Regions from separate parts of the Streptomyces sp. NPDC051963 genome, predicted to be linked through region 3. Evidence: riboswitches for the same ligand, from Rfam matches in the RefSeq annotation. Region 3 holds a riboswitch; each other region holds the start of a gene.

The links. A riboswitch is a leader RNA that binds a small molecule or an ion and turns the genes downstream of it on or off. The one in region 3 is predicted to bind cobalamin.
Region 1: another riboswitch for cobalamin. It lies ahead of ACIHFB_RS07960 (iron ABC transporter permease); the one in region 3 lies ahead of ACIHFB_RS12240 (cobalamin biosynthesis protein).
Region 2: another riboswitch for cobalamin. It lies ahead of ACIHFB_RS17565 (energy-coupling factor ABC transporter permease); the one in region 3 lies ahead of ACIHFB_RS12240 (cobalamin biosynthesis protein).
Region 4: another riboswitch for cobalamin. It lies ahead of ACIHFB_RS28890 (ribonucleoside-diphosphate reductase subunit alpha); the one in region 3 lies ahead of ACIHFB_RS12240 (cobalamin biosynthesis protein).

What each region holds. Positions count from the first base shown of each region.
Region 1 is NZ_JBIUCC010000002.1:321,649-329,195, forward strand. It holds gene ACIHFB_RS07935 (sensor histidine kinase) at 1-655, shown strand, start outside; gene ACIHFB_RS07940 (response regulator transcription factor) at 652-1,305, shown strand; gene ACIHFB_RS07945 (hypothetical protein) at 1,470-1,994, shown strand; gene ACIHFB_RS07950 (ABC transporter substrate-binding protein) at 1,991-2,980, opposite strand; gene ACIHFB_RS07955 (ABC transporter ATP-binding protein) at 2,973-3,761, opposite strand; gene ACIHFB_RS07960 (iron ABC transporter permease) at 3,761-4,813, opposite strand; cobalamin riboswitch at 4,860-5,006, opposite strand; gene ACIHFB_RS07965 (DUF397 domain-containing protein) at 4,983-5,249, opposite strand; gene ACIHFB_RS07970 (Scr1 family TA system antitoxin-like transcriptional regulator) at 5,231-6,064, opposite strand; gene ACIHFB_RS07975 (hypothetical protein) at 6,181-6,387, shown strand; gene ACIHFB_RS07980 (hypothetical protein) at 6,384-6,599, shown strand; gene ACIHFB_RS07985 (hypothetical protein) at 6,583-6,750, shown strand; gene ACIHFB_RS07990 (hypothetical protein) at 7,134-7,418, shown strand; gene recO (DNA repair protein RecO) at 7,465-7,547, shown strand, end outside.
Region 2 is NZ_JBIUCC010000004.1:176,659-184,205, forward strand. It holds gene ACIHFB_RS17560 (alpha/beta hydrolase) at 36-1,529, shown strand; cobalamin riboswitch at 1,589-1,838, shown strand; gene ACIHFB_RS17565 (energy-coupling factor ABC transporter permease) at 1,868-2,560, shown strand; gene ACIHFB_RS17570 (energy-coupling factor ABC transporter substrate-binding protein) at 2,557-2,904, shown strand; gene cbiQ (cobalt ECF transporter T component CbiQ) at 2,905-3,654, shown strand; gene ACIHFB_RS17580 (energy-coupling factor ABC transporter ATP-binding protein) at 3,651-4,490, shown strand; gene ACIHFB_RS17585 (methylmalonyl-CoA mutase family protein) at 4,574-6,385, shown strand; gene scpA (methylmalonyl-CoA mutase) at 6,385-7,547, shown strand, end outside.
Region 3 is NZ_JBIUCC010000002.1:1,273,087-1,280,633, forward strand. It holds gene ACIHFB_RS12235 (cobyric acid synthase) at 1-1,008, opposite strand, end outside; gene ACIHFB_RS12240 (cobalamin biosynthesis protein) at 1,005-1,958, opposite strand; cobalamin riboswitch at 2,059-2,201, opposite strand; gene ACIHFB_RS12245 (hypothetical protein) at 2,310-2,531, opposite strand; gene ACIHFB_RS12250 (inorganic phosphate transporter) at 2,562-3,797, opposite strand; gene ACIHFB_RS12255 (lysozyme) at 3,941-4,690, opposite strand; gene ACIHFB_RS12260 (class II aldolase/adducin family protein) at 4,887-5,618, shown strand; gene ACIHFB_RS12265 (alpha/beta fold hydrolase) at 5,700-6,827, shown strand; gene ACIHFB_RS12270 (hypothetical protein) at 6,986-7,547, shown strand, end outside.
Region 4 is NZ_JBIUCC010000007.1:186,952-194,498, reverse strand. It holds gene mctP (monocarboxylate uptake permease MctP) at 1-756, shown strand, start outside; gene ACIHFB_RS28895 (GNAT family N-acetyltransferase) at 831-1,334, shown strand; cobalamin riboswitch at 1,370-1,512, shown strand; gene ACIHFB_RS28890 (ribonucleoside-diphosphate reductase subunit alpha) at 1,634-3,991, shown strand; gene ACIHFB_RS28885 (ribonucleotide-diphosphate reductase subunit beta) at 3,991-5,004, shown strand; gene ACIHFB_RS28880 (GlxA family transcriptional regulator) at 5,234-6,199, shown strand; gene ACIHFB_RS28875 (cytochrome P450) at 6,204-7,547, opposite strand, start outside.

The sequences.
Region 1 (7,547 bases), 950 kb from region 3:
CGAACGGCTCGTGGCCGAGCATGCCGCCCAGGTCGTCACGGCCGAACGCCTGCGCATAGCCCGCGAGATGCACGACACGGTCGCCCACAGCATCGGCATCATCGCCCTCCAGGCCGGAGCGGCGGTCCGCGTGGCGACGACCCGCCCGGCGTCGGCTCTGGAGGCGATGCGGGCGGTGGAGAACGAGGGGCGGGAGACCCTCTCCGGTCTGCGGAGGATGCTGGTCGCGCTGCGGGCGGCGGACGAGGGACGGAGCGTGATCTCCGCGGGTCTGGCGGACGTGGACCGGCTGGCGGCCGTGACGACGGCGGCGGGCGTACTGGTCGAGGTGTGTCGGGTGGGCGACCCTCGCGCGTTGCCCCCGGACATCGACTTGTCGGCCTTCCGGATCGTCCAGGAGTCGGTCACCAATGTCGTACGGCATGCGGGCACGCGCGCGTGCCGGGTCACCCTCGACTATCGCGCCGACGACGAACTGGCCCTGGAGATCACCGACGAGGGCCGCGGGCAGGGGAGTTCGACGGACACCGGGTTCGGGTTGGCCGGCATGAGGGAGCGAGTCGCTCTGCTCCACGGCGAGTTCTCGGCGTCGCCGCGCCCCGAGGGCGGCTTCCGAGTGGCGGCCCGGCTGCCGGTCCCGGCGGTGGGGCGATGAGCACCAGGGTGGTGCTGGCCGACGACCAGCAGCTGATCCGTACCGCACTGAGCATGGTGCTGGCCGACCTGGCCGACATAGAGGTGGTGGGGGAGGCGGCCAACGGGGAGGAGGCGGTACGGCTGGTCGCCGAACTCGCCCCGGACGTGGTGGTGATGGACATCCGGATGCCCGGGATGGACGGCATCGAGGCCACGGACCACATCACCCGGGACCGGCCGGACACCAGGGTGGTGGTCCTCACCACCTTCGACGACGACGATTACGTGTACGGCGCGCTGCGCGCCGGCGCATCCGGGTTCCTGGTCAAGGACATGGCCCTGGACGACATCATCGCGGCCGTGCGGATCGTGGCGGCCGGCGACGCGCTCATCGCGCCGAGCGTGACGCGCCGGCTGATCCGTGACTTCGCGGCCCGTCCGCAACCGTCCGGCGCCGGCCGCGATCTGACGTCCATCACGGACCGGGAACGCGAGGTGCTCACCCTCGTCGGCTCGGGTCTGTCCAACACGGAGATCGCCGCCGAGCTGTGCATCAGTGTGGCGACCGCGAAGACGTATCTGACGCGTCTGCTGGCGAAGCTGGACGCGAGGGACCGGGTCCAGCTGGTGATCATCGCGTATGAGGCGGGGCTGGTGTCGGTGGGCTGACCTACGATGACGCAGGTGGCTCAGATGGCGCAATAAATGGCTCGCGATGGCACCACGTGTGTGCCATGATGGTGTCACAAGCGGCGCACGCCTTGGTCCTGGAGGCCGAGGGGTGCGCGTTTCGCGGAGTGAGCCAGCAAAGGGGGCGGGTCATGGAACGGGTCATGGAAACAGCGCAGAGCCGGCAGCCGGCGGCACCCGGCGCGTTCATCGCCTTCGCCCGATTCGTGTTCTGCGGCGGCGGGGTGGGGCTCGCCTCCAGCTTCGCCGTGGCGGCCGCGGCCTCCTGGATTCCCTGGGTCCTGGCCAACGCCGTCGTCACCGTGGTCTCCACGCTCCTGGCCACCGAGCTGCACGCCCGCTTCACCTTCGGCGCGGGCGGGCGCGCGACCTGGCGTCAGCATGTGCAGTCGGCCGGGTCCGCGGCGGTCGCGTACGCGGTGACCTGCGCGGCGATGGTCGTCCTCCAGCAGCTGGTGGCGGCGCCCGGTGCGGTGCTTGAGCAGGTGGTCTATCTGACCGCCTCCGCACTCGCCGGTGTCGGGCGGTTCGTGGTGCTGCGCGTCGTCGTCTTCGCGCGGAACCGCTCGCAGACCGCGGCCACCGTCCGCGCCGCCCGTCCCGTGCCCGCGGCCATGAACCGCGCCTCGGTCCCGGCGGAACCCGCGACGCTCTGCCACGCCGCCTAGGACGCGGTCGCCCGCAGGTACTTCCCGAGGCGGGCGATCGCGGACGGGTTCCGTGGGCTCTCCACCAGGTCGACGTAGTCCAGCGTGAAGATCCGCTTGTTCTTGACGGCCGACACCTTCCGCAGCGGGGCGTAGGACAGCAGGAACTTCTTCTTCTGTTCCGCCGTCACATCGCCGTAGTCGCAGATCACGATCACGTCGGGGTTCCGTTCCACGACGGTCTCCCAGCCGACCGTCGTCCAGGAGTCCGCCACGTCGTGCATGACGTTGACCCCGCCGGCCTCGCTGATGATCTGGTCGGGCGCTGCGTACCGGCCGGAGGTGAAGGGCTGGTCCTCGCCGCTGTCGTAGAGGAAGACCTCGGGGGAGTCGGCCGGGGCCTTCGCCTTCACCCCGGCCACCACGCGCTTGAAGTCGGCGATCAGCGCGGCCGCCCGCTTCTCCACGCCGAACAGCCTGCCCAGGTTGGTGAGGTCCTCGTACAGCGCGTCCAGCGGCGGCATGATGCCCCGGGAGGTGTCCGTACGGCCGTTGCGGCAGGACTCGGTGAGGATGTATGAGGGGATGCCGAGCTTGCCCAGCGCGTCCGGCGTGAAGCCGCTGTCCTCGCGGAAGCCGTAGTTCCAGCCGGCGAAGACCCAGTCGCCGCGGGCGTCGAGGACGTTCTCCGTGGTGAGCTGGTCCTTCGACAGCCACTTCACCTTGTCGTAGCCGTCCTTCCACGGCACGCCACTCAGGTCGCCCTTGTCGTCGGGCATCGCGAACCCGGCCATCCGGTCCTCCAGGCCGAGCGCGAACATCAGCTCGGTGATCCCGACGTCGTTGGTGACGACCCGCTCCGGGACCTTGTCGTACGTCACCTTGCGCCCGCAGTTGGTGAGCGTGACGGACGACGCTGCCTTCGAGTCGGGCGCGGGCTCGACCTCGGCGCCGCAGCCCGTGGTGAGCACGGCCAGGCAGACGGCGGCGACAACTGGCTTACGCATGGCGGGGAGTTCCTTGATCGGACGGCGGGAGAAGGTCGAAGAGGAGTTGGACGGCGCCCGTCTCCGGATGCCGGACGGGATGGGCGCGCACGCCGAACACCTCGGCGAGCAGGTCAGGGTGCAGGACGTCGTGCGGGGGACCGGTGGCGACGACCCGCCCGTCCGCGATCACGTACAGCAGATCGCAGTGCGCGGCGGCCAGGTTGAGGTCGTGCAGCGCGGCCAGCACCGTCAGACCGCTCGCCCGGACCAGGGACAGCACGTCCAACTGGTGGGCGATGTCGAGGTGGTTGGTCGGTTCGTCCAGGACCAGTACCCGGGGACGCTGGGCCAGCGCCCGTGCGATCAGCACGCGTTGCCGCTCGCCGCCGGACAGGGCCAGAAAGCCCCGATCCGCGAGCCGGTCCACGCCCGTGGACCGCATCGCCTCCGCACAGATCGCCCGGTCCTCGGCCGCCGTACGGCCCCGGTGCGGCAGCCGCCCCATCGCGACCACCTCGGCCACGGTGAAGTCGAACTCCGACGACGACTCCTGCGGCAGCGCGGCCAGCCGCCGGGCGGCGGCACGGGGATCCAGTGCGTGTACGTCGTCCCCGTCCAGCCGTACGACCCCCGCGGCCGGCCGCAGCGCCCGGTACACGCACCTGAGCAGCGTCGACTTCCCGCTCCCGTTGGGCCCGACCAGCCCCACGAACGCCCCGCTGTCCACGGTGAGTTTGATCTCGTCGACGAGCCGCTTTCCGGCCGCCTCGAACGTCACGCCCTCCACATCGAGCCGCATCAGCGCCCCCCGAACGCGTAGCCGCCGCGCCGCATCAGGAGCAGGAAGGCCGGGACACCGACCACCGCCGTGATCACCCCGACCGGCAACTCCGCCGGCGCCGGCAGCAGCCGGGACAGCACATCCGCCCACACCAGCAGCACGGCCCCGGCGAGCGGGGCGACCGCGAGCACCCGCCGGTGATCGGCGCCGACCAGCATCCGTACGACATGCGGCACCATCAGCCCGACGAACCCGATGGCTCCGCTGACCGCCACCACGGTCCCGGTCACCGCCGCCGTGACCAGGAACAACTCCCGCCGCAGCCGGGTCGGTTGCACCCCCAGCGCCGCCGACGTCTCGTCCCCCATCGCCAGCGCGTTCAGCGCCTCCGCCCGCCACCGCAGCCACACCCACCCGGCCGCGACCGTCACGGCGGCGATCGGCACCCGTGGCCAGGTCGCCCCGCCCAGACTTCCCAGCAGCCACATCACCGCCGAGCGCGCCGCCTCGCCCCGGGCCGCGCCGAACACCATCACGGTGGTCAGCGCCTCGAAGCCGTACGCCAGCGCCGTCCCCGTCAGGATCAGCCGCAGCGGCGTCAGCCCGTGCGTCGCCGAACGGGCCGCGGCGTACACGATCGCCATCGCGGCGAGCGCCGAGCAGAACGCGGACACCGACAGCGCCCACACCCCGAGGCCCGCGAACGCCCCCAGCAGGATGACCGCGTTGGCCCCCACGGCGGCACCCGACGAGATCCCCAGCACGAACGGGTCGGCCAGCGCATTGCGCACCATCGCCTGCACGGCCACCCCGACCGTCGCGAGCCCCGCCCCCACGACGGCCGCCAGCACGACACGCGGCAGCCGGATCTCCCAGACGATCGTGTACGCCGCCACGTCCTCGGCGTGGATGGCCCCACCGGTGAAACCGGCCCCCAGGAAACGGAAGACGTCCCCCCAGCCGACCCCCGCGGCGCCGAGCCCGACGCCGGAGACAAGGGAGACGAGGAGCAGGATCGCGAGGGCGGCAACCAACGGCGGCACGGGTATTCGGCCTGGTGAGGGGCGCACGCTCGGCGGTCCTTCGCCTCGGCTCGCAGTCCTCGGCGAGCGGTCAATGGGCTGACAAACCGCCTGCGGGTAATCGGGCTTGTGCGTCGGCCCCAAGGGGCCACGCACACACCGTTGCGGGTCAGCGCCGGACTCTCACCGGACTTCCCCCGCAGGAGGCTCGGGGAGACTAGCAGGCGCGAGTGAAGGCGGCCCAGGTGGCTTCGCCGATAAGGATGACGGGGCCGTCGGGGTTCTTGCTGTCGCGTACCGGTACGACGCCGGGGACTCCGTCGGCGACCTCGACGCACTCGCCGCCGTTGTCGTCGCTGTAGGTGCTTTTGCGCCAGCGGGCGGCACCAGGGAAGTCGTACGCGACCTCGACGCAGCTGCCGCCGTTGCCGTCGCTGTACGTGCTTTTGCGCCAGTGGGCGTTGCTCAGGTCGTACTCGCGCATCGTCTGTGATCCTCCGCCGCCGACTCGATCAGGGCCAGGGACACCTCTGGCGACAGGGCGGCGCCCCTGAGCAGATCGTATGCCGACTTCGCGCGCTTCACCACAGCGGGATCGTCCAGCAGGCTCCCCGAATACACGGCTTCTGTATAGGCCGTTGGGGGCGCGTCTTCGAACTCCATCAGCACCACCATCCCGTTCATGAGCGCGTACGCCCCCGCCGAGTACGGCAACACCTGCACCAGCACCACCCGCTCCCGCGCCAGCCTCGCCACATGCTCCAGTTGCTCGGCCATCACCCCGGCGCCTCCGACCGGAATCCGCAGCACGTTCTCATGCAGGATCACCCAATACACGGGCCGTGTAGCGTCCCGGAGGATCTTCGCCCGGTCCAGGCGGCCGGACACCTTCTCCTCGATGTACTCCTCCGGCGCGAACGGGTTCATTGCCACGGTGATCGCCCGTGCGTACGACGCCGTCTGCAACAGACCCGGCACCAGCGCGGGCGCGAACTCGCAGATCTCCGTCGCCAGAGCCTCCAGCTCCGCCGCCCTCGCGAAGTAATCCGCATACCGTTTGTCGTCAATCAGCTTCCGGCACAGCCGCTCGAAAATACCGTCGGTTTGTAGCGCCTCATCAATCCGCTGCGCGATATCCAACTGTGGCTTTCGAATCGCCTGCTCGAACTGACCGATATAGGCGCCCGAGACGAAGACGCGCGCCCCCAACTCAACCTGAGTGAGCCCCCTATCCTCCCGGTGCCGCTTCAGTTCCGTGCCGAAGAACTCCCATGCCGCCTGACGTGAACCGTTGGCCACAGTTCAACCCCCTTGTACTGCCTCGCACTTGTAGAGCACAGACTCCTGCCGAGTGTAGATGTCGTGCGTCACCCTTGAGATGTGAAGCGTAAAACCCGAAAAGGGAGGGGAACCACGTGAAGGCACAGCACTCGGCGCTCTGCGTCGAAGAGGCGGAGGAAGCAGTGAAGGAATTGCGGGCAGCATTGGAAAACGCAGGAATCATTCTGCCGTCCCTGCGGATCGACCCGGCGAGTCTTGCGCGGGAGGCCCCCTGTCCGCTCGTCGAATTGGGCCGCTGTTCCGTCGAAGCCGCGCAGCGACTCGCCGCGGTGCTGCGGTGAAGCCGCCGGTCGGGTCGTACGTGGTGGACACCCGTAGCGGCAGGGTCGGCATCGTCATGGGGCACGAGGGTCCGTACGTCCAACTCAGACCGTACGGCGGCGGCAGGGAGTGGGACGCCGAGCCGGGCGTGGTACGGGGCGCCACGTCCGCCGAGCGGCTCAGCGCCGCCACGGCCCACGCGAACGCACGCAGTCGTGGCGAAATCCCGTGACGGTGGAGTCTTCACCCTGGTCTCCATGGACGGCACCCGGCAGCTGTCGCCGGAGTTGACGGGTGCCTTCGCCGGCGACCTCCGCTTCCCGGTGGGCGGAACGGTGGTGGCCTTTCTGCACCGTCACCGCGGAAACGCGATCCGCTTTTAGGCGGAGGGCAAGTCGGTCTCCATCGATGCCATGATGGCCGCGGAACTGCTCGCCGAGTCCGGCAACACCGTGATGTTTCTCGACGCCGACATCGCCCACTGCGGCGGCACGAGCGCGCGGTGCGAGCGCGCCAAGGTCGAACTGGGCGACGTCCCTGCGTTCGCCGACCATGTGGCGCTGTTCTCCCGGGCGCGGACGGGAACACGCGGGCGCCGTTTCAGCGAGCGGCTTCTCGATGTCACCCCGGCCTGCTTGAGAAGGCACGACTGCGGGCGGATCCTGCTGCTCCCCGCCACCCGGCCGAGCGACCGGACGTTCGCCTTCGAGGGGTCCGTCGTCACCTTCCTCGGCTGCATCCACCAGATCGGCGGGACGCTTTCGCGATGCCGGCCGGCTGCGCGGCGCTGGTGTTCTACGGCAGGACCAAACTCCCCGACCCGCTCACGGTCATGCCCACCGGTTCGTCGGCCGCGTCGAGAATGCTCGACACCCTCGTCGGATCCGCGTACATCGTGCTGATGCTGCGGATGGCGGTGACGCTCGCGATCGTCTCGGGCGGCGGCCAGAGCAGTCTGCCGACCTGGCTGACGGTGGCGTTCGGTGCCATGGTCGTGGCCCGTGGAGTCAGCCGTATCAAGCGCCTCGCCGAGAAGATCCAGGTGGGCTGACCCACAACCGCACCACCCCACGCACGCCATGGGCGAGAATGGCCCCATGAGCCTGTTCCGCGACGACGGCATCGTGCTGCGCACCCAGAAGCTGGGCGAAGCGGACCGGATCATCACCATGCTCACTCG
Region 2 (7,547 bases), on a different contig from region 3:
TCATCTGACAGAACAACATCACCTTGAGGTTCCTTTTGTCCGTTCACACCCGCTCCGCGGTGATTCTGTGCGCCCTCGCGCTGCTCCCCGCACCCGCTCCCGCCGCGGCCGCACCCCCGGCACCGGCCGTCCGTTTCGGCGACTGCCCCGACTCCGTCCCACGCCCGCCCGCACCCGACCGCGTGGAGTGCGGTCGGATCGACGTCCCGCTCGACCGGCACCACCCGGAGGGACCGCGTCTGACCATCGCCGTCTCCCGCGTCCCCGCCTCCGGCACGCCGGCCGAGCGACGCGGCATCCTGCTGGTGAACCCCGGCGGGCCGGGCGGCTCCGGGCTCCCCTACGCGGTGACCAAGCGCGCCAAACTCCCGGAGAGCGTGCGGCGTTCGTACGACGTCATCGGCTTCGACCCGCGCGGCGTCGGCCGGAGCTCACCGGTCGGCTGCGGCGACATGGGCGGCCTGTTCGACAGTCCGGGCGCGGATCCCGTGCCGGCGAGTCCGACGGCGGAACGGGCCTACCTCGCCTCGCTGCGGGACATGGCCCACGACTGCGCGACGGGCGCGGGCGACGTCCTGCCGTATCTGTCCACCGAGCGGACGGCGTACGACATGGACGCCGTCCGCGCCGCGCTCGGCGAGCCGAGGACGAGCTTCCTCGGGGTGTCGTACGGCAGCCATCTCGGCGCGGCCTATGCGGCGCTGTTCCCGCGGCGGGTCGGGCGGATGGTGCTGGACAGTGTGGTCGGGCCGTGGGACTGGTACGCGTTCGACGTGCTCCAGAGCCGGGCGCTGCTGCGGCAGCGGGACACGTTCTTCGAGTGGGCCGCGGCCCATGCCGACCGCTTCGGCCTGGGCTCGGACGCCGACGACATACGCCGGGCCGCTCTACGGGTGCGCCGAGGGCTCGGCGCCGCACCCGTGGACGGCTTCGGGGCGTCCGAGTTCGACCGTGCCGTCTACCGCGCGCTCGGCCGCACCGAACGCTGGACGACTCTCGCCGACGGGATGCGGAACTACCTCAACGACCGGACCACGGACGGGCTTCGGCCCGGCACGGCGTTCGACAGCGCCGATTCGCGCAACTACGAGGCGGCCAACCGCATCGTCAAGTGCGCCGACGGCCCCGCGCCGACGCCGGACCGCATCCTGGCGGACATCCGCCGCACCCGCCGTATCGACTCCCAGCCGGTCCTGACCGGCATGGAGGCGTCCACCTGCGCCTACTGGCCGTACCGGCCCGCCCGGCGGACCCCGCTCGGCGGCCCCGACGCCCCGCCGGTGCTGCTGGTCGCCTCCGCGCACGACGCGGTCACTCCGATCGAGGGGGCCCGCGAACTGGGCAAGGTGCTGCCCGGCTCGCGTCTGATCACCCTCGCCGACGACTACTCGCACGGCGTGTTCGCCAGCCGCGGCAACACCTGCGTGGACGGCACGGTGGCCGCGTATCTCGTGGGCGGGAAGGTGCCCGATACGGACGTACGGTGTGCGGGGCCGGGACTGCCGGAGCCCGGCGGCGACGGCCGTTAGCGCTGTTCACTCCCCCTGTGCGCCCCCATGCACGGCTTGTCACCACCCCCGGGGGCCCACTACTGTCACCACGCCTTGGTGAACGGGAAATCCGGTGTGATGCCGGTGCGGCCCTCGCCACTGTGAATCGGGAAGTCCGGCTCCGGCCCTTGGGCCCTGCCGTCAAATGCTCGTCGTCCGCCTGCACGGCGGGACGGGAGTTCGACGGCAGGGCCCAAGGGCAGCCACTGGGTCCTCGGACCCGGGAAGGCGGAGCACGGGCGGTGGTACCCGTCAGCCAGGAGACCGGCCAGGGCACGTCAACCATCCACGAGGTGCTGGAGAGGGTCTGCTGAGCCATGCACATAGCCGAGGGTTTTCTGCCTCCGGCGCACGCGGTCGCCTGGAGCGTCGCGTCGGCGCCATTTGTCGTCCACGGAGTCCGGTCACTCACCCGTGAGGTCAAAGAGCACCCGGAGAGCACCCTGCTCCTCGGCGCCTCCGGAGCCTTCACGTTCGTTCTGTCGGCCCTCAAACTGCCCTCGGTGACCGGGAGTTGCTCCCATCCGACCGGCACCGGCCTGGGCGCCATCCTGTTCCGGCCGCCGATCATGGCGGTGCTGGGCACCATCACCCTGCTCTTCCAGGCGCTGCTGCTCGCCCACGGCGGCCTGACCACGCTCGGCGCCAACGTGTTCTCGATGGCGATCATCGGGCCCTGGGCGGGATACGCCGTCTACAAGGTGCTGCGGCGCTACGACGTGCCGCTGATGGTGGCGGTCTTCTTCGGCGCGTTCGTCGCCGACCTGTCCACCTACTGCGTCACCAGCGTCCAGCTGGCGCTCGCCTTCCCCGACCCGAGCAGCGGTTTCCTGGGTGCGCTCGGCAAGTTCGGGTCCATCTTCGCGGTCACGCAGATCCCGCTCGCGGTGAGCGAGGGACTGCTCACGGTGCTGGTGATGCGGCTGCTCGTGCAGTCCAGCAAGGGTGAGCTGACCCGGCTCGGCGTGCTGCTCAGCAAGAAGGCCGACGCCGAGGCGGTGGCCCGATGAGCCGGAACGCGAAGATCAACTCCCTGTTGCTGCTCGCCGTGGCCGCGCTCGCGGTGCTGCCGCTGGTCCTCGGCCTCGGCGACCACAAGGAGGAGCCGTTCACGGGCGCCGACGCCGAGGCGGAAACGGCGATCACCGAGATCAAGCCGGACTACGAGCCCTGGTTCTCGCCCCTGTACGAGCCGCCGTCCGGCGAGATCGAGTCGGCGTTGTTCGCCTTGCAGGCGGCCCTCGGCGCCGGTGTCCTCGCCTACTACTTCGGCCTGCGGCGCGGGCGGCGGCAGGGCGAGCAGCGGGCACTGGAGCCGCGGGGGGCCGAGAGCACGGCCGACGAGCAGGTCTGAGTGCTGCCCATCGACGCGGCGGCGCACAGCAGTCGCTGGCGCCGCCGTCACCCCGTGGACAAGGCCGTGCTCGGGCTCGGCCTCACCGTGCTGGCGATCTCGCTGCCGCCCTGGCCGGGCGCGGCCCTGGTCCTGGCCACCGCGCTCGCCGTGCTGCTGGGCCCGGCGGGCGTGCCCGGTCGCAAGCTGTGGCGTGCCTACCGCGTCCCGCTGGGCTTCTGCGTGACCGGCGCTGCCACCCTGCTGGTGCAGGTCGGCGGCCCGGACGGGTTCGTGTCCCTCGCCGACGAGGGACATGTGCGCGCCGGGGAACTGCTGCTGCGCACCTCGGCCGCCTCGCTCGGCGTGCTGCTCTTCGCGTTCACCACACCCATGTCCGACCTGCTGCCCCGTCTGGTGAAGGCCGGCGTGCCCGCGCCGGTCGTCGACGTGGCGCTGGTGACGTACCGCATGAGCTTCCTGCTGCTGGACTCCATGCGCCGGATCCGGGAGGCACAGGCCGCGCGGCTCGGGCACACCACGCGAGCCGCCGCCTGGCGGTCCCTGGCCGGGCTCGGCGCGACCGCGTTCGTACGGGCATTCGACCGGGCGACCCGACTCCAGGCCGGGCTCGCCGGGCGCGGCTACGACGGCACCCTGCGCGTCCTCGTCCCCGAAGCCCGGGTCTCCGTCCGCTTCACGGTCGCCAGCACGCTCCTCCTCGCGACGCTGGCCGCCCTCACCCTCGTACTGGAAAGGCCGCTGTCATGAGCGACGCCGCCCTCGTCGCCCTGCGGGGCGTGTCCTTCGCCTACGAGGACGGTCCGGCCGTGCTCAGTGGGCTCGACTTCGAGGTGCGGGACGGGCGGGCCCTCGCGCTGCTCGGTCGCAACGGCACCGGCAAGACCACGCTGATGCGGCTGCTGAGCGGCGGACTGCGGCCGCGCGCCGGGGAGTTGACGCTCGACGGGAAGCGGGTGTCGTACGACCGGAAGGGCCTGACCCGGCTGCGGACCACCGTCCAGCTGGTGGTGCAGGACCCGGACGATCAGCTGTTCGCCGCGTCCGTCGCGCAGGACGTGTCCTTCGGCCCGCTGAACCTGGGGCTGCCCGACCCTCAGGTGCGGGCGCGCGTCGACGAGGCCCTCGCAGCGCTGGACATCGCCGATCTGGCCGACCGGCCCACACATCTGCTCTCCTACGGCCAGCGCAAGCGGACGGCGATCGCGGGCGCGGTGGCGATGCGGCCCCGGGTGCTGATCCTGGACGAGCCGACCGCCGGGCTCGACCCCGACGGACAGGAGCGGCTGCTCGCCACCCTCGACGGCCTTCGCGCCGGCGGCACGACGGTGGTGATGGCGACGCACGACGTGGATCTCGCCCTGCGCTGGGCCGACGACACGGCGCTGCTCACCCCGTCCGGAGTACGCACCGGTCCCGCATCCGAGATGCTGGCCCGGACCGACCTCCTCCAGCAGTCCGGGCTACGGCTGCCGTGGGGCATCGCGGCAGCTCAAGTACTCTTCGCCCAGGGGCTGTTGACCGATACGGCAGCGGGCCCCCGTACCCCCGGCGAACTCGCCGCGATGGCACCCTCCAAGCGGTGAGGCGCCGGTCACAGAAGCGGCGAGGGCAAGGTCACAGCCTTCGGCTCTGCTGCTGCTCAAGCGCGCTCGCCTAGCATCCGAGCATGACAGTCCTGCCCAATGACGGGCTCTCGTTGGCCGCCGAGTTCCCCGCCGCGACCCATGAGCAGTGGCAGCACCTCGTGGAGGGCGTCCTGCGCAAGTCGGGCAAGGAGGTCTCCGGTGCCGCCGCCGAGGACGCCCTGTCCACCGCGCTGGAGGACGGGCTGCGCACCCGGCCCCTGTACACCGCGCTCGATGCCGCCCCCGAAACCGGTTTCCCCGGTTTCTCCCCCTTTGTGCGAGGCAGCCGCCCGGAGGGCAACACCGCCGGGGGCTGGGACGTACGCCAGCGGCACGCGACGGCCGCGGGCGACCTCGTCCTCGCCGACCTGGAAAACGGTGTCACCTCCCTCTGGCTGGTCGTCGGTGAAGACGGTTTCCCTGTCTCAGCGCTCGGCCAGGCACTCGAAGGCGTTTACCTCGATCTGGCGCCCATCGTCCTGGATGCCGGGCGGGACACCGAGAACGCGGCAGGTGAGCTGCTGCGGCTGTACGAGGAGCGGGGCGTCGCCCGTGACGCGGCGCGCGGCAACCTCGGGGCCGACCCGCTCGGGTACGAGGCCCGGACCGGGCAGCGGCTCGACTTCGCGCCCGCGGCGGGACTGGCCCGGCGCTGCGCCGAGGAGTACCCGGGGCTGCGGTCGCTGACCGTGGACGCGCTGCCCTACCACGAGGCCGGCGGCTCGGCCGCGCAGGAGCTGGGCGCCTCGCTCGCGACCGGGGTCGCCTACCTGCGGGAGCTGACCGAGGCCGGGCTCACCGTCGAACAGGCCTGCGCCCAGCTGGAGTTCCGCTACGCGGCCACCGCCGACCAGTTCCTGACCATCGCCAAGCTGCGCGCCGCACGGCGGCTGTGGGCGCGGGTCGCCGAGGTGTCCGGCGCTGCCGACGCCGCGGGCGCCCAGGTGCAGCACGTCGTGACCTCGCCGGTGATGATGTCGCGCCGCGACCCGTGGGTGAACATGCTGCGCACGACGATCGCCACGCTGGCCGCCGGGGTGGGCGGCGCCGACTCCGTGACCGTGCTGCCCTTCGACCATGTGATCGGCCTGCCGGACGGGTTCGCCCGGCGCATCGCCCGCAACACCTCGACGATCCTCATCGAGGAGTCCCACCTGGCCCGGGTGATCGACCCGGCGGGCGGCTCCTGGTACGTGGAGCGGCTCACCGACGAACTCGCCCACGCCGGCTGGGAGTTCTTCCGGTGGCTGGAGCAGATCGGCGGCCAGGCTGCCGCGCTGCGCTCGGGCCGGCTCGGCGAGCGGCTCGCCGAGACCTGGGAGGCGCGCACCGCGAAGCTCGCCCAGCGGCGTGAACCCGTCACCGGCGTCAGCGAGTTCCCGCACCTCGCCGAGAAGCCGGTGGAGCGCGCGCCCGCGCCCCAGCCGCCGTCCGGCGGACTCCCCCGCGTCCGCCGCGACGAGACCTACGAGGCCCTGCGCGCCCGCTCCGACGCCCACCTCGCCAGGGCCGGCGCCCGGCCGCGGATCTTCCTGGCCGCGCTCGGCCCCGCCGCCGCCCACACCGCGCGCCTCACCTTCGCCGCGAACCTCTTCCAGGCGGGCGGCATCGAACCCGTCACGGAGGGCACCTTCGAAGAGAGCGGCGCCACCGAGGCCTGCCTCTGCTCCAGCGACACGCTGTACGAGGAGCGGGCCGCGGACACCGCGCAGGCACTGAAGACGGCGGGCGCCCGCCATGTGTTCCTCGCGGGCAGGCCCGCGCAGTACACCGACGTCGACGACCACATCTTCGCGGGCTGCGACGCCGTAGCCGTGCTGACCGCCACCCTCGACCGCATGGGAGTGTCCTGATGGGAATCCCCGACTTCACCGGGATCGAACTCGGGGAGCCGAGGACCGACGTCGGCGCCGACGAGTGGCGTAAGGCCGCGGGGAGCGACGGGGCGTTCTGGGAGACCCCGGAGGGCATCGCGGTCAAGCCGCTCTACACCGGCCGCGACCTGGAAGGTCTCGACTTCCTCTCGACGTACCCGGGCATGGCGCCGTATCTGCGCGGCCCGTACCCGACGATGTACGTCAACCAGCCGTGGACGATCCGTCAGTACGCGGGGTTCTCCACCGCGGAGGAGTCGAACGCTTTCTACCGACGCAACCTGGCGGCCGGCCAGAAGGGCCTCTCGGTCGCCTTCGACCTGCCCACGCATCGCGGTTACGACAGCGATCACCCGCGGGTGACCGGTGACGTCGGCATGGCGGGCGTGGCCATCGACTCGATCTACGACATGCGTCAGCTGTTCGACGGCATCCCGCTGGACAAGATGACCGTGTCGATGACGATGAACGGCGCCGTGCTGCCCGTCCTGGCGCTGTACATCGTGGCGGCGGAGGAGCAGGGCGTGCCGCCGGAGAAGCTGGCGGGGACCATTCAGAACGACATCCTCAAGGAGTTCATGGTCCGCAACACCTATATCTATCCGCCGAAGCCGTCGATGCGGATCATCTCCGACATCTTCGCCTTCACCTCGCAGCGGATGCCGCGCTACAACTCGATCTCCATCTCCGGCTACCACATCCAGGAGGCGGGCGCGACGGCCGACCTGGAGCTGGCGTACACCCTCGCCGACGGTGTGGAGTACATCCGGGCGGGCCGGGAGGCGGGGCTCGACGTGGACGCTTTCGCGCCGCGGCTCTCCTTCTTCTGGGCGATCGGCATGAACTTCTTCATGGAGGTCGCCAAGCTGCGCGCGGCGCGGCTGCTGTGGGCGAAGCTGGTGTCCCAGTTCGAGCCGAAGAACTCCAAGTCCCTTTCCCTGCGCACTCATTCGCAGACCTCGGGCTGGTCGCTGACCGCTCAGGACGTGTTCAACAACGTCACGCGTACCTGCGTGGAGGCGATGGCGGCGACCCAGGGCCACACGCAGTCGCTGCACACCAACGCCCTCGACGAGGCGCTCGCCCTGCCCACCGACTTCTCGGCGCGCATCGCCCGCAACACGCAGCTGTTGATCCAGCA
Region 3 (7,547 bases):
GGGCCACCCTTCGAAGGCCCTGCGCTTCAGGGCGTCGGCCAGCCCCCGTGCCCTGAGCCACTCCAGGGCCCTGACCGTTCCGCGGGTGCCCGGAACGATCACGAGATCGGCGTCGGCCAGCTCCTCCGGCCGGTCCACGAACCGCACCACGACGCCGGGTTCGGCGGCGAGGGCGTCGACGTCCGTGAAGTTGGACATGAGCGGGACGGCGCAGACGGCGACCCGCAGCACGTCGTCTCCGACCGGGGGAGCGACGACGGACTCGCGCACCGTCCCCCGCATTGAGACCCGCAGCCCGTCCTCCTCGTCGATACCGAGGCCGTGCCGGAAGGGCAGGACGCCGTACGTGCGCCGTCCGGTGAGCCCGTGGAGCATCTCCAGCCCGGGTTCGAGCAGGGACACATCTCCGCGGAACTTGTTGACGAGGAACCCGGCGACGTACCGCTGATCCTCGGGGGACAGCAGGGCGACGGTCCCGAAGAACGAGGCGAAGACCCCGCCACGGTCGATGTCCCCGACCACGAGCACGGGCAGCCCGGCATTCCGGGCGATGCCCATGTTGACGATGTCGGTGCGCCGCAGATTGATCTCGGCAGGACTGCCGGCCCCCTCACAGATCACCGCGTCATACGTGCCCCGCAACTCGGCAAGACAGTCGAGGACGGTCCCGAGCAGCCGCTCCTGCCGCCCACCGTGATAGCCACGTGCACTCAGCTCGCCCACGGGCTTCCCCATGAGCACGACCTGACTGCTCTGTTCGCCCCCGGGCTTGAGCAGCACGGGATTCATCAGCACGCTGGGCTCGACACGACAGGCCTGCGCCTGCATGGCCTGCGCCCGCCCGATCTCCGCGCCCTCCTTGGTGACGAACGAGTTCAGGGACATGTTCTGCGCCTTGAAGGGCGCGACCTTGACCCCCTGTCGCACGAGCCAGCGGCAGATCCCGGCGGTGACGACGCTCTTACCGGCGTCGGAGGTGGTGCCGGCGACGAGCAGACCGCCGTTCATGAGGTACGTCCCTTCGTACGTCGCCTGGCGAGCAGCCGGCCGGCGACACCGACGCCGAGCGCGAGCACGCCGACGCGACGGGAGAGCCGTACGGCCCGTTCGATGTCGTGGGTGGCGACGGGACGCCCCTCGGTGTTGAGGACGGGCCGGTGCTCGATCCGCCCCCCGTACGACAGCGTTCCCCCGAGCCGCACCCCCAGCGCCCCCGCGAACGAGGCTTCCACGGGCCCCGCGTTGGGACTCGGATGCTGCGCGGCGTCGGCACGCCAGGCCCGCAGGGCCCCCCGCGGCTCGGCACCGGCCACGGCGGCGAGTACGGCGGTGAGCCGCGCCCCCGGCCAGCCGGCGAGGTCGTCGAGGCGGGCCGAAGCCCAGCCGTAGCGCCGGTACTTGGGAGACTTGTGCCCGACCATGGCGTCCAGCGTGTTCACGGCCCGGAACCCGAGCAGCCCCGGCACACCGCCGACGGCGCCCCACACGAGCGCCCCCACGACGGCATCGGAGGTGTTCTCGGCGACGGACTCCACGACAGCGCGGGCGATCCCGTCCGCATCCAGCGCCTGCGGATCCCGCCCGCACAGATGCGGCAGCCGGGCCCGCGCCCCCTCGACGTCCCCCGCCTCCAGTGCCCGTCCGATGCCCCGCGCCTCACGGGCGAGCGAAGTCCCGCCGACCACCGCCCAGGTGGCGACGCCGGTCAGGGCGACGGACGCGGCAGGGGAGGACCGTACGATCCGGGCGGCGACGGCACCGAGTGCGACGGTGCCGCCGGCACACACGGTGGTGTGCAGGGTGCCCCACCCTCGATGGTCACGCCACAGCACCCGTTCCACGGCCCCGGCGGCTCGCCCGAACGCGGCGACCGGATGCCCGCGGCGCGGATCGCCGAGCAGCAGGTCGCCGATGAGTCCGGCGGCGGCGCCGTACGCGAAGACGCGATCGGCACGCATGCGGCTCAGCCGGCCACGGGGTCAGGCAGAGACCTGGTACTGCACCTCGAACGGCAGCCGAGCATCGCGATATGTCCTCACTCAGGGTGTCCACGCCCTGGTTCGACTAGACCGGCGGTGAGAGTTCCTGGCTCCCGGGGATTGCTACCCCGGTGACAGTGGCGGGACCGCGCCGGATTCACACCGGCTTCCTCTCCTGCCGCCGTATATGGCTCCGGCAGTCCACCATGGGGCCGGAAGGGGCGTCAACTTGCCGTTGACCTGCAACGGGAGAGTGTGCTGAGGCCCACACACGAGGGGTGCGGGACGGTGATCCGTCCCGCACCCCTGGGTGCCTTCACGCGCGGCGTGTCACGCGACGATCAGATAGATCCCGTAGGCCACCGCCGCCGCGCACGCGGCGAAGCAGGCGTATGCGCCGGTGATCGCGAGCGCCGCGGAGTCGCCCTGGACCGTGGCGCGTTCACGCCGGGACAGGCCCGCGACGCCGAGGGTGAACAGGGCCACGAGGGCCACGGTGACCACGAGGCTGACGCCGAAGACGGAGCCCAGGGTCGCCCAGTCGATCTTCATGATGCTGCTTTCTCGAGTGCTGGGTGGGGGTCAGACCGTGGCCTGCGAGGGCGCGGGTTCCGAGGACGGGGCGGGGATCGTGGCCGTCAGCTCCTCGGCCGTCGTGCCCGCGGGCGGCGGGGTCACCGCGGCGATCGCCGTCGTCACCACGCCGGCCGGCTCCTCCGCCGAGTCGTTGACGTTCGTGTGGTCGACGACCTCGCGGCGGGAGCGCTGCCAGATCGCGGCGCTGGAGGCGATCAGGAAGACCGCGACCAGGGCGGTGCCCCAGCTGCCGAAACCGGTGACCCATTCCGCGACGGCACCGACCAGGGCCGCCGCCGGCAGCGTCAGACCCCAGGCGACGAACATCCGGGTGGCCGTGGACCAGCGGACGACCCCGCCCTTGCGGCCGAGGCCCGCGCCCATCACCGCGCCGGAGACGGAGTGCGTGGTGGACAGGGAGAAACCGAGGTGGGAGGAGGCCAGGATGACCGTGGCCGCGCTGGTCTGGGCGGCGAAGCCCTGCTGCGGCTGGAGGTCGGTGAGGCCCTTGCCCATGGTGCGGATGATGCGCCAGCCGCCGAGGTAGGTGCCGAGCGCGATGGCCAGGCCCGCGGAGAGGATCACCCAGGTGGGAGGGTTCGAGTCGGGGGCGATGGCGCCGCCGGCGACCAGGGCGAGGGTGATGATGCCCATCGTCTTCTGCGCGTCGTTGGTGCCGTGGGCCAGCGAGACCAGACCGGCCGAGGCGATCTGGCCGGCCCGGTAGCCCTTCGCGGCCGCCTTGCCGTCGGCCTTCTTGCCGAGGGAGTACGACAGGCGCGTGGCCAGCAACGCTGCGACACCGGCGACGATCGGGGCGGCGATCGCCGGGATCAGCACCTTGGTGACGAGCGCGTCGCCGTGGACCGCACCGACGCCTGCCGAGGCGATGGTGGCGCCGATCAGACCGCCCATGAGGGCGTGCGAGGAACTGGAGGGGAGCCCGACCAGCCAGGTCAGCAGATTCCAGAGAATCGCGCCGACCAGGGCGGCGAAGATGACCTCGGGACGTATACCGGTCTCGTCGACGAGCCCTTTGGAGATCGTGTTGGCGACCTCCACCGAGAGGAAGGCGCCGACGAGGTTGAGGACGGCGGACATGGCCACCGCGACCTTCGGTCTGAGCGCACCGGTCGAGATGGTCGTGGCCATCGCGTTGGCGGTGTCGTGGAAACCGTTCGTGAAATCGAACGCGAGTGCGGTTACCACCACAATCGCGAGGATCAGCGAGAAGCTTTCCATTTACCCAGGCAATCGTTCGAGGTCGTTGGCCGGTTGAACGTAGGTAACCTGAATGAACGGAAGGTGAACTGAGGGGGGCCGCAGGGTGCCGAGAAGTGCCGATATTGCCCCTCGGGTTCCGTGCGGCCCATGCGTCCCAAGAGTTAGGAGCCTCGGGCAAACTTCTTCAGCTGGGACAGGGAGCCGTTGAAGAGATTCTGGTCGCCGGGCAGGCTGCCGCTGTTGTCGTACTGCCAGAAGGTCCAGAACCCCCACCCTGCCGGCAGGGTGCCCGCCGTCGACGAGTTGTAGCGGGCGACCCACAGCGCATGGTTCGAGGCGAAGGCCCGGCTGCTGCCGGTGCACTTGTTCCACCAGTGGGCGGTCGTGTAGATCACCGGGCGGCGTCCGGTCAGCCGCTTCACCTCGTTGCTGAACCCCTTGATCCAGGCGACCATCCTGGAATTGCTCATGTTGTAGCAACTGTGCTTCTTGTCGTACGGGTTGTACTCGATGTCGAGCGCGGGCGGCAGAGTCCAGCCGTCCGCCCGCCAGGCTCCGCCGTTGCGGATGAAGTAGGCGGCCTGGGTCCTGCCCGACGACTTGTTGGGCAGCGCGAAGTGGTAGGCCCCGCGGACCAGGCCCGCGTTGCGCGAGCCCTGGTACTGCTGGCTGAAGTAGGGGTTGCGGTAGGTGTGGGACTCGGTCGCCTTGACGTAGACGAACTTGGCGCCCTTGTTCGCCGCGCTCTTCCAGTTGACGTTCTTCTGGTGCGACGAGACGTCGTGTCCCTTCGGCCTGCTCGCGGCGAAGGCGGGAACCTCGGTGAGGGCGATCCCTCCGACGGCGAGCGCCGTCATGGATGCCGCTATGACATGGGTGCGATGACGGAACGGTTTGCGATCACGAGCCATATTTCCCCCCGGAATGGCGACGTGCACGACAAATCCCCCAGAGGTTACTGGAAGATCCTTGAACGCTCATCGATCTCCGGCCAAGCCCGGAGCGAGGGGTATCTGTACCTGTATGCACTCTTCCGGGCGCCCGTCCCCTGCCCTAAAGTGCCCCCGCCCGACGGCGGGTTGACGCCGCGCCTGGCAGGATCGCGGCATGGCTGAGCAGCGGCGGGATCAGCGGGACGCGCGGGGTGCGCAGGAGGAAGCGCAGGTTGTGGGGGAGCCGTGGCGGAGGGGTGTGCTCGAGGAGGAGGCGGACGCCTGGGCGGACCTCGTCGCCACGGCCCGCAGGACCGTGTCCGAGGGGCTCGTCGTCGGCACGTCCGGCAATGTCTCCGTACGCGTCGGGGACACGGTCCTGGTCACGCCGTCGGGCGTCCCTTATGACCGTCTCGCGCCGGGCGACGTGACCGGCGTCGACCTCGACGGCCGGCAGGTGCTCGGCACGCTCGTCCCGACCAGCGAGCTGCCCATGCATCTCGCCGTCTACCGCACGACCGACGCGCGAGCCGTCGTCCACACCCACGCGGTCCACGCCACGGCCGTCTCCACCCTCGTCGCCGAGCTCCCGCTGATCCACTACATGGCCGCGGCGCTCGGCGGACCCGTCCGAGTCGCCCCATATGCGACGTACGGCACCGACGAGTTGGCCGAGAACATGCTCCACGCCCTGACCGACCGCTCCGCCTGTCTCCTCCAGAACCACGGCACGATGGCCTACGCCCACACCCTGGACCAGGCCTACGACCGCACAGCCCAGCTCGAGTGGATGTGCCGCCTGTGGCTCACGGCGTCCTCGGTACCGGGGCTGTCACCGAGCCTGCTGTCGGGAGAGCAGTTGCGCGAGGTGGGGGAGAAGCTGCGGGGGTACGGGCAGCGGGGGTGAGGGTGCCCGATGTCGCGCACGCGCCGCCGCACGTCTCGCTTTCGGCTGGCCTACAGCCCCGTCCGCCCCGACACTGAATCCGTGCGCACTGTCAAAGCGGCGGCCGCGGCCGTCACCGTAGCCCTGGCAGCCGGCGCAGCCAGCGTGGCCGCCGGGCGATTCGCCAGCGATGCCGCGCTCAAGGCGCCAGCGGGCCGGCCACTGCCCAGCGAACCCCGGCTCACCGTGCATGCGACGGCCGCCGGCCAGATCGCGCTCACCCGGGCCCTGGCCTCCCTGCGCCCCGGCACCTACGGCCTCGCCGGCGACGCCTCGCACGCCGTCGTCGGTCCCGTCCTCGAAGCGGCGAACCACTCCGCCGACTCCGTGGTGCGCCGCCTGGAACGCGTCACCCACGGCACCTTCGTGCCCGGAGACAAGGTGTGGCTCACCCCGAACATGTACGTCGGCAACCCCGGCGCCGCCCTCGGCCTGGACCACGCCGACATCGACATCCCCGGCGAACTCGGCTCCCTGCCCGCCTGGTTCGTGCCCGGCGCGCGGGACACCTGGGTCATCGCGGTGCACGGCCTCGGCACCACCCGAGAGCACGCCATGAACATCATGGAGTTCCTCAACCGCCGTGGCTTCCCGGTGCTCGCCCCCGCCTACCGCGGCGACCTCGGCGCACCCCGCTCACCGGACGGTCTGAACCACCTCGGCGAGACCGAGTGGCGCGACCTGGACGCGGCGATCCGCTACGCCGTGCGGTACGGCGCCAAGCAGGTCGTCCTGCACGGCTGGTCCACCGGCGCCACCATGGCGCTGCGCGCCGCCGCGCACTCGGGACTCCGCGACCGGGTCTCGGGGCTCGTCCTGGACTCCCCGGTGCTCAGCTGGGAGGCCACGCTGCGCGCCCTGGCCTCCGCCCGGCGTACCCCGGGTGTGCTGCTGCCGCTGGCGGTCCGCGCCGCGCAGGGCCGCACCGGAGTGCACGGCGACCGCATCGCGGAGGCCGCCGACCCCGCCCGGCTCTCGATGCCGGCCCTGATCTTCCACGGTCCCGACGATGCGGTGGCCCCCTGGGCCCTCTCCCGCCGCTTCGCCGCCGGCCGGCCCGACCTGGTCTCCCTCCACCCGGTCCAGCGAGCCCCGCACGGAGCCATGTGGAACGCCGACCCGGAGTCCTACGAAGAGACGCTGCGCCGCTTCCTGACACCGTTGATGTGACCGCCCCGCAGTCCGGTCCCGCAGATTCCGTTTAACGCCGTATCACTGGCCTGTTCTCGGCCCTCCGCCGCTCGCAGAACCCCGTGCGTTGGCCATCCCCGTCGCCCGCCGTGACATTCCGTTTGGGTTTTCCGACCGTCAACCGGAAGACTGCACCCGTGACGTCCCGTATCCCGCGCGACTCCAGGCTTCGACTCGTCCGCCCGCGACCCCTGGCCGCCGCCCCCCGAGCGATGAACCAGCGGCGCTCGCGCCGCCCCGCACCGCGCCCCCCGGAAGGCACTCCCGCCCAGGCGGAACTGGCCAGAATGGCTCGCTCCGGTCTGGCCTCCGCGGCCCGCGTCGCCCACTGGGCCGACACCGCACTGCGCCCCGGCCGCGACGGAGCGGGCCCCGACGGCAAGGGCACCCTCTCCGACTCGACCGCCGAACTGGCCGCCGGCGACCTGAGCCTGACCGTGGCTCAGGTCCGCGCCGACTGGGACACCGCCCGCCTCGCCGGTCTGGTCGAGGTGCACGGCGACAGCGCCCGCCCCGGCTGGCGGCTGCGTGCCTGGGACCGTGACGACAGCGCCGTACTGCGCGGCTGGGTCGCCCTCTTCGACGCCTGGTCGCTCGCCCATCCGGAACCCGCGGACCACGAGCCCGCCGCCGTCGCCGAGGTCGTCTCGGCCATGCCCCAAGTGCTCTCCTTCCTCCAGCTCTCCGCCGGCCCCGTCC
Region 4 (7,547 bases), on a different contig from region 3:
ACGACCATCCTGCCGCTGTACTCGCTGATGCTCGGCCTGCTGGCGCTGCTGGGCTTCATGGCGATCGCGGCCGGAGTCAAGGTCAGCAACGGGCAGTTGGCGATCCCGCAGCTCTTCGAGGACATGTTCCCGTCCTGGTTCGCGGGCGTGGCCTTCGCGGCGATCGGCATCGGCGCGCTGGTGCCGGCGGCCATCATGTCCATCGCGGCCGCGAATCTCTTCACCCGCAACATCTACAAGGACTTCATCAAGCCGGACGCCACGCCGGCGCAGGAGACCAAGGTCTCCAAGCTGGTGTCCCTGCTGGTGAAGGTGGGTGCGCTGGTCTTCGTCCTGACCATGGACAAGACGGTCGCCATCAACTTCCAGCTCCTGGGCGGCATCTGGATCCTCCAGACCTTCCCGGCCCTGGTCGGCGGCCTCTTCACCCGCTGGTTCCACCGCTGGGCCCTGCTGGCGGGCTGGGCGGTCGGCATGCTCTACGGCACCATCGCCGCCTACGGGGTCGCCTCCCCGACCCAGAAGCACTTCGGCGGCTCGTCGAAGGAGATCCCCGGCATCGGCGAGATCGGCTACATCGGCCTCACCGCGTTCGTGCTGAACGTGCTGGTGACGGTGGTGCTGACCTTCGTGCTCAAGGCCGTCAAGGCACCTGAGGGCATCGACGAGACGTCCCCGGCGGACTACACGGCGGACTCGGGGGACCCCGGCGTCCAGGTCGACCTGCCTCCGGCGACCGCCGGCGCCGCTCACTGAGCCGTACGTCAGGACACGGGCCGTCGGAGAAATCCGGCGGCCCGTTGTCGTACCCCTGATGCACACTGCCCGGCATGGACATCCTCATCCGGCGAGCACGACCCGCCGAATACGAAACCCTCGGCGACATCACCGCCCAGGCCTACCTCCAGGACGGCCTCCTGACCTTCGGCGAGAACGACTGGTACCTCGGCGAACTGAAGGACGTGGCCAAGCGAGCGGCCGCCGCCGACGTACTCGTGGCCATACAGGGCGACCGACTCCTCGGCGGAGTCACCTTCGTACCCTCTCCCGGCCCCATGGCCGACCTGGCCCGCGCGGGGGAGGCGGAGATCCGCATGCTGGCCGTGGCGCAGGCGGCCCGCGGCAGAGGCGCCGGAGAGGCCCTCGTGCGAGCCTGCGTCGACCGGGCACGCAGCGCGGAGCGCACCGGCATGGTCCTGTCGACCCAGGACTTGATGCACGCGGCCCACCGCATCTACGAACGCCTCGGCTTCACGCGGGCCCCGGAGCGCGACTGGCACCCGATCCCGGAGCACCCCGAGTTCACTCTCCTCACCTATCAGTTGACGCTCTGAAGCCGACACGACACAACATATGGTGGTGCTGTTCTCACCCGGCACAAGATGTATGCTCGTGCTCGCTGTCGCCGCAGGGGAATCCGGTGCGAATCCGGAACTGTCCCGCAACGGTGTACTTGTGCATGTTCTGTGCACATGGTCAGTCCGAGGACCTGCCGACGGCGCACCCGACCACCCGGTCCGGGTGCGAGACGTCCGGGCCTCGTGGAATGGGCCGGTGGACGCGACGCCGTGTGCGCTCGTGAGCTGCCCCCTGCCCTCCGCAAGGCCCCGTGCCGAGCGAGGGAGAGCCCCAAGTGACCATCGCGCCAGCCGAACCGGCCTCAGCGATCCAGGACCCCGACGGCCCGGGAACCGCAGTGTTGCGGACCCTGACCGAGCTGACCGCCGACCTCCCCGACGCCGACCCCGGCCGGGTCGCCGCCGCCGCGCTGCGCGGCCGGTCCGCGCGGGCGGACGAGTCGGAGCTGCGCGAGCTGGCCACCGAGGCGGCGGCCGGCCTCATCTCCGAGGACCCCGTCTACTCCCGGCTGGCCGCCCGGCTGCTGACCGTCAGCATCGCCGCCGAGGCCGCCTCACAGGGCGTCATCTCGTTCTCCCAGTCGGTCGCCGTCGGCCACCGCGAGGGTCTCATCGCCGACCGCACCGCCGAGTTCGTACGGCTGCACACGGACCGCCTCGACGACCTGATCGACCGGACCGCCGACGACCGCTTCGGCTACTTCGGCCTGCGCACGCTGTACAGCCGCTACCTCCTGAGGCACCCCATCACCCGCAAGGTGATCGAGACGCCCCAGCACTTCATGCTGCGCGTCGCCGCCGGTCTCGCCGAGGACGACACCACCAGGTCGGTCGACGAAGTCGCCGCGCTCTACCGGCTGATGAGCCGCCTCGACTACCTCCCCTCCTCCCCCACGCTCTTCAACTCCGGCACCCGGCACCCCCAGATGTCGTCCTGCTACCTGCTCGACTCCCCCAAGGACGAGCTGGACTCCATCTACGACCGCTACCACCAGGTGGCCCGGCTCTCGAAGCACGCCGGCGGCATCGGCATCGCGTACTCCCGTATCCGCTCCCGCGGTTCACTGATCCGCGGCACGAACGGGCACTCGAACGGCATCGTCCCGTTCCTGAAGACCCTCGACGCCTCGGTGGCCGCCGTGAACCAGGGCGGCCGGCGCAAGGGTGCGGCCGCGGTCTACCTGGAGACCTGGCACTCCGACATCGAGGAGTTCCTGGAGCTGCGTGACAACACCGGTGAGGACGCCCGCCGTACGCACAATCTGAACCTCGCGCACTGGATCCCGGACGAGTTCATGCGCCGGGTCGACACGGACGGCCTCTGGTCGCTCTTCTCCCCGGCCGACGTGCCCGAGCTGGTCGACCTGTGGGGCGCGGAGTTCGACGCGGCGTACCGCAAGGCCGAGGCAGCGGGCCTCGCGAAGAAGACCATCCCGGCCCGTGACCTGTACGGCCGCATGATGCGCACCCTCGCGCAGACCGGCAACGGCTGGATGACCTTCAAGGACGCGGCCAACCGCACCGCCAACCAGACGGCCGAGCCGGGCCACGTCGTCCACTCCTCCAACCTCTGCACGGAGATCCTGGAGGTCACGGACGACGGCGAGACGGCCGTGTGCAATCTGGGCTCGGTCAACCTGGGTGCCTTCGTCGACACGGCGGCCGGCGACATCGACTGGGAGCGCCTGGACGAAACCGTCCGCACCGCGGTCACCTTCCTCGACCGCGTCGTCGACATCAACTTCTACCCGACGGAGCAGGCGGGCCGGTCCAACGCGAAGTGGCGCCCCGTCGGGCTCGGCGCGATGGGCCTCCAGGACGTCTTCTTCAAGCTGCGCCTGCCCTTCGACTCACCCGAGGCCAAGGCCCTCTCCACCCGTATCGCCGAGCGCATCATGCTGGCCTCGTACGAGGCCTCCGCCGACCTCGCCGAGCGCAACGGGCCTCTCCCCGCCTGGCAGAAGACCCGTACCGCCAAGGGCGTCCTGCACCCCGACCACTACGACGTCGAACTGACCTGGCCGGAGCGCTGGGCGGCCCTGCGGGAACGCATCGCCGCCGTCGGCATGCGCAACTCGCTGCTCCTGGCCATCGCCCCCACCGCCACCATCGCGTCCATCGCCGGCGTGTACGAGTGCATCGAGCCGCAGGTCTCCAACCTCTTCAAGCGGGAGACGCTGTCCGGCGAGTTCCTCCAGGTCAACTCGTACCTGGTGGACGAGCTGAAGGCGCTGGGCGTCTGGGACGCGCGCAGCCGTGAGGCGCTGCGCGAGTCGGGCGGCTCGGTGCAGGAGTTCGCCTGGATCCCGGCGGACGTACGGGCGCTGTACCGCACGGCGTGGGAGATCCCGCAGCGCGGTTTGATCGACATGGCGGCCGCCCGTACCCCGTATCTGGACCAGTCCCAGTCGCTGAATCTCTTCCTGGAGACGCCGACCATCGGAAAGCTCTCCTCGATGTACGCGTACGCCTGGAAGCAGGGCCTGAAAACGACGTACTACCTGCGCTCGCGCCCGGCGACGAGGATCGCCCGCGCCGCGCAGGCCCAAGCCACCGTCCCCGTACAGGCAACCGCCGAAGACGCCGTCGCCTGCTCCCTGGAAAACCCCGAGTCCTGCGAGGCCTGCCAGTAATGCCCAGCAACAATCAGAATCTCCTCGACCCCGGCTTCGAGCTCACCCTCCGCCCGATGCGCTACCCCGACTTCTACGAGCGCTACCGGGACGCCATCAAGAACACCTGGACCGTGGAGGAGGTCGACCTCCACTCGGACGTCGCCGACCTCGCCAAGCTCACGCCCGCCGAGCAGCATCTGATCGGCCGGCTGGTCGCGTTCTTCGCGACGGGCGACTCGATCGTGGCGAACAACCTCGTGCTGACGCTCTACAAGCACATCAACTCCCCCGAGGCGCGGCTGTACTTGTCCCGCCAGCTCTTCGAGGAGGCCGTCCACGTCCAGTTCTATCTGACGCTGCTGGACACCTACCTCCCGGACCCGGAGGACAGGGCCGCCGCCTTCGACGCGGTGGAGAACATCCCCTCCATCCGCGAGAAGGCCGAGTTCTGCTTCAAGTGGATCAACGAGGTGGAGAAGCTGGACCGCCTGGAGAGCCAGGCCGACCGCCGCCGCTTCCTGCTCAACCTCATCTGCTTCGCCGCGTGCATCGAGGGCCTGTTCTTCTACGGGGCCTTCGCGTACGTCTACTGGCTCCGCAGCCGGGGTCTGCTGCACGGCCTGGCGACCGGCACCAACTGGGTGTTCCGCGACGAGACCATGCACATGAGCTTCGCGTTCGACGTGGTCGACACCGTCCGCAAGGAGGAGCCGGAGCTCTTCGACGACCGGCTTCAGCAGCAGGTCACCGACATGCTGAGGGAGGCCGTCGAGGCCGAGCTGCAGTTCGCGCGCGACCTCTGTGGTGACGGCCTCCCGGGGATGAACACGGAATCGATGCGCCAGTACCTGGAGTGTGTCGCCGACCAGCGACTGAGCCGCCTCGGTTTCGCGCCGGTGTACGGCTCCGAGAACCCCTTCTCCTTCATGGAGTTGCAGGGGGTTCAGGAGCTCACCAACTTCTTCGAACGTCGTCCTTCGGCGTACCAGGTGGCGGTGGAGGGCACCGTCGACCTGGACGAGGACTTCTGAGTCCGGGACTGGTTCTTCCGTTCCGCCTGCCTCAGCTGCCGGTCGATCCGGCGCTCGTGGATCGCCCCCACGAGCGCCGGGCCCCCGAGGAGGGAGAAGAGGATCACGATGGCCATGTACTCGAGGAATGTGTTCATGCGGTAAGTCTCGTACTGGCAAGACACTCATGACAGTGGCAGGACTGTCGCACACCCTCGAATTACTGCCAGATCTAAGGCACACTGGCAGCATGCTGAGGAACGTGGCCGTCGCCCTGCTCGACGGCGTTCATCCCTTCGAACTCGGTGTGGTCTGCGAGGTGTTCGGCCTCGACCGCAGCGACGAGGGGCTGCCGGTGTACGACTTCGCGGTCGTCTCGGCGGAGGGCCCCGCGCTGCGCACACATGTCCCCGGGTTCACGGTCTCCACGCCGTACGGCCTCGATCGGCTCGACGAGGCGGATCTGATCGCCGTACCCGCGGGCAGCGACTACATCGGGCGGGACTATCCGGACGAGCTGCTGGACGCCCTGGTCAGAGCGACGGACCGGGGTGCCCGGGTGCTCAGCGTCTGCTCCGGCGTCTTTGTGCTCGGTGCCGCCGGACTGCTCGACGGGCGGCGCTGCACGGTGCACTGGCGGCAGGCGGACGAGCTGGCCCGGCGCTATCCGCGCGCGATCATCGAGCCCGATGTGCTGTACGTGGACGAGGACCCGGTGATCACCTCCGCGGGCACCGCGTCCGGTATCGACGCCTGTCTGCACATCGTGCGCAAGGAGCAGGGCCCGGAGGTGGCCAACAAGATCGCCCGGCGCATGGTCGTACCGCCGCACCGGGACGGCGGACAGGCCCAGTACATCGAGCGGCCGCTGCCCCGGTCGCAGTGCGACACCGTCGGCGAGGTGCTGGTGTGGATGGAGGGGCACCTCGACGAGGAGGTCACCGTCGAACAGCTCGCCATCCGCGCCCATATGTCCCCGCGCACCTTCGCCCGCCGCTTCCAGCAGGAGACCGGCACGACTCCCTACCGCTGGATCCTGCGCCAACGTGTACTGCTGGCACAGCGGTTGCTGGAGGCGACGGACGAGACGGTGGACGCGATCGCGGCCCGAACGGGATTCGGTACCGCGGCCGCGCTGCGCCATCAGTTCGTACGGTCGATCGGGACGACCCCGAACGCCTACCGGCGGACATTCCGGGGCCCCGAAGCGGCCTGACGCCTCACCTCTGTACGGGCCTCAACAGCAGTTTGTGCGGGCGCAGTGTGATGCCCACCCGGGTCCCGTCCTGGGATCCGGACACCTGCTCGAAGCGGTACTTGGTGGCCAGCGCCGCCGTGATCAGCGTCAGCTGGGCCATCGAGAAGTGGTCGCTGGGACACTTGCGGTTGCCCACGCTGAAGGGGCTCATGGCGTATTTCGGGACGTCCTTGACCCGGTCGGGCAGCCAGCGGTCGGGGTCGAACTCCAGGTTGTGCGCATAGGAGTGCGCATCGCGCTGGATCGCGTACGGGCTGTACACGATGTCGGCCCCGGCCGGAATGCGGTAGCCACCGAGTTCCGTGTCGGTCACCGCCCGTCGCGTCAATATCCATACGGCAGGGCGCAAACGCATGGCTTCGACGACGACATTGTTGGTGTGCCTGAGCTTGCGGACGTCATCGAATGCGACGGGCCGGCCGCCGGTGACGGATTCGACCTCAGCCTTCACCTTGTCCGCGTGTTCGGGTTGTTCCGCGAGCATGTGCAGCAGCCACATGATCGTGGACGCCACCGTTTCGCTTCCGGGGGTGAGTATCGCGACGACCTGGTCGTGGATCTCCTGTTCCCCGATGGGGTCGCCATTGTCGTCCTTTGCCTCCAGCAAGGCCGTCAGCAAATCGTCCGGCTTTTGACCGGATGCCCGGCGTTCGGCGACGATCTCGTCGACGAGGAGATGCAAATCGGCCAGCGCCCGGTTGAATTTGCGGTTGGGCGGGAGGGGCAGCCGGTAGAGCGGTCCGAGCGGGACGACCATCCTCCGGTACATCCCGCGGAAGACGGTCGCGAGCGCGACACACAGCCGCTCCGCCCGCTCGTCCATGTAGTCACCGCGCAGCAGACAGCGGGCGGCGATCCGCACGGCTGTCCGGAAGGACTCGGAGGTGCAGTCGACGGTCTGCCCCGGCTGCCAGCGCTCGGTCAGCGCATGCGCCTCCTCCTCCATGATCGGCCCGTACGCCGGGATGGCGTCGAGCCGGAACGCGGGCTGGATGGTGCGCCGCTGACGCCGGTGCCGCGGGCCGTTCGCGGTGGCCACGCCCTCCTTGCCGAGCAGTCCTTCGAGCGACTCCCACAGCGGGCCGTCGATCTTGAAGTCGGTGCTCAGTGCCAGCGCTCCGGTGAGTGCCGGGGTGGTGACGGCGTACACCGTCTTCGGGCCGAGCCTCAACCGGACGACGTCGCCGTGCTCGCGCAACCGGGCCATGAAGGCCAGCGGGTCGCGGACCAGCTTGAGGCCGTGGCCCAGGCCAGGGATCCCGCCGCCCGCGAGGGGCGGCTCATGCAGCTCCGAGGCCCCGAGTTG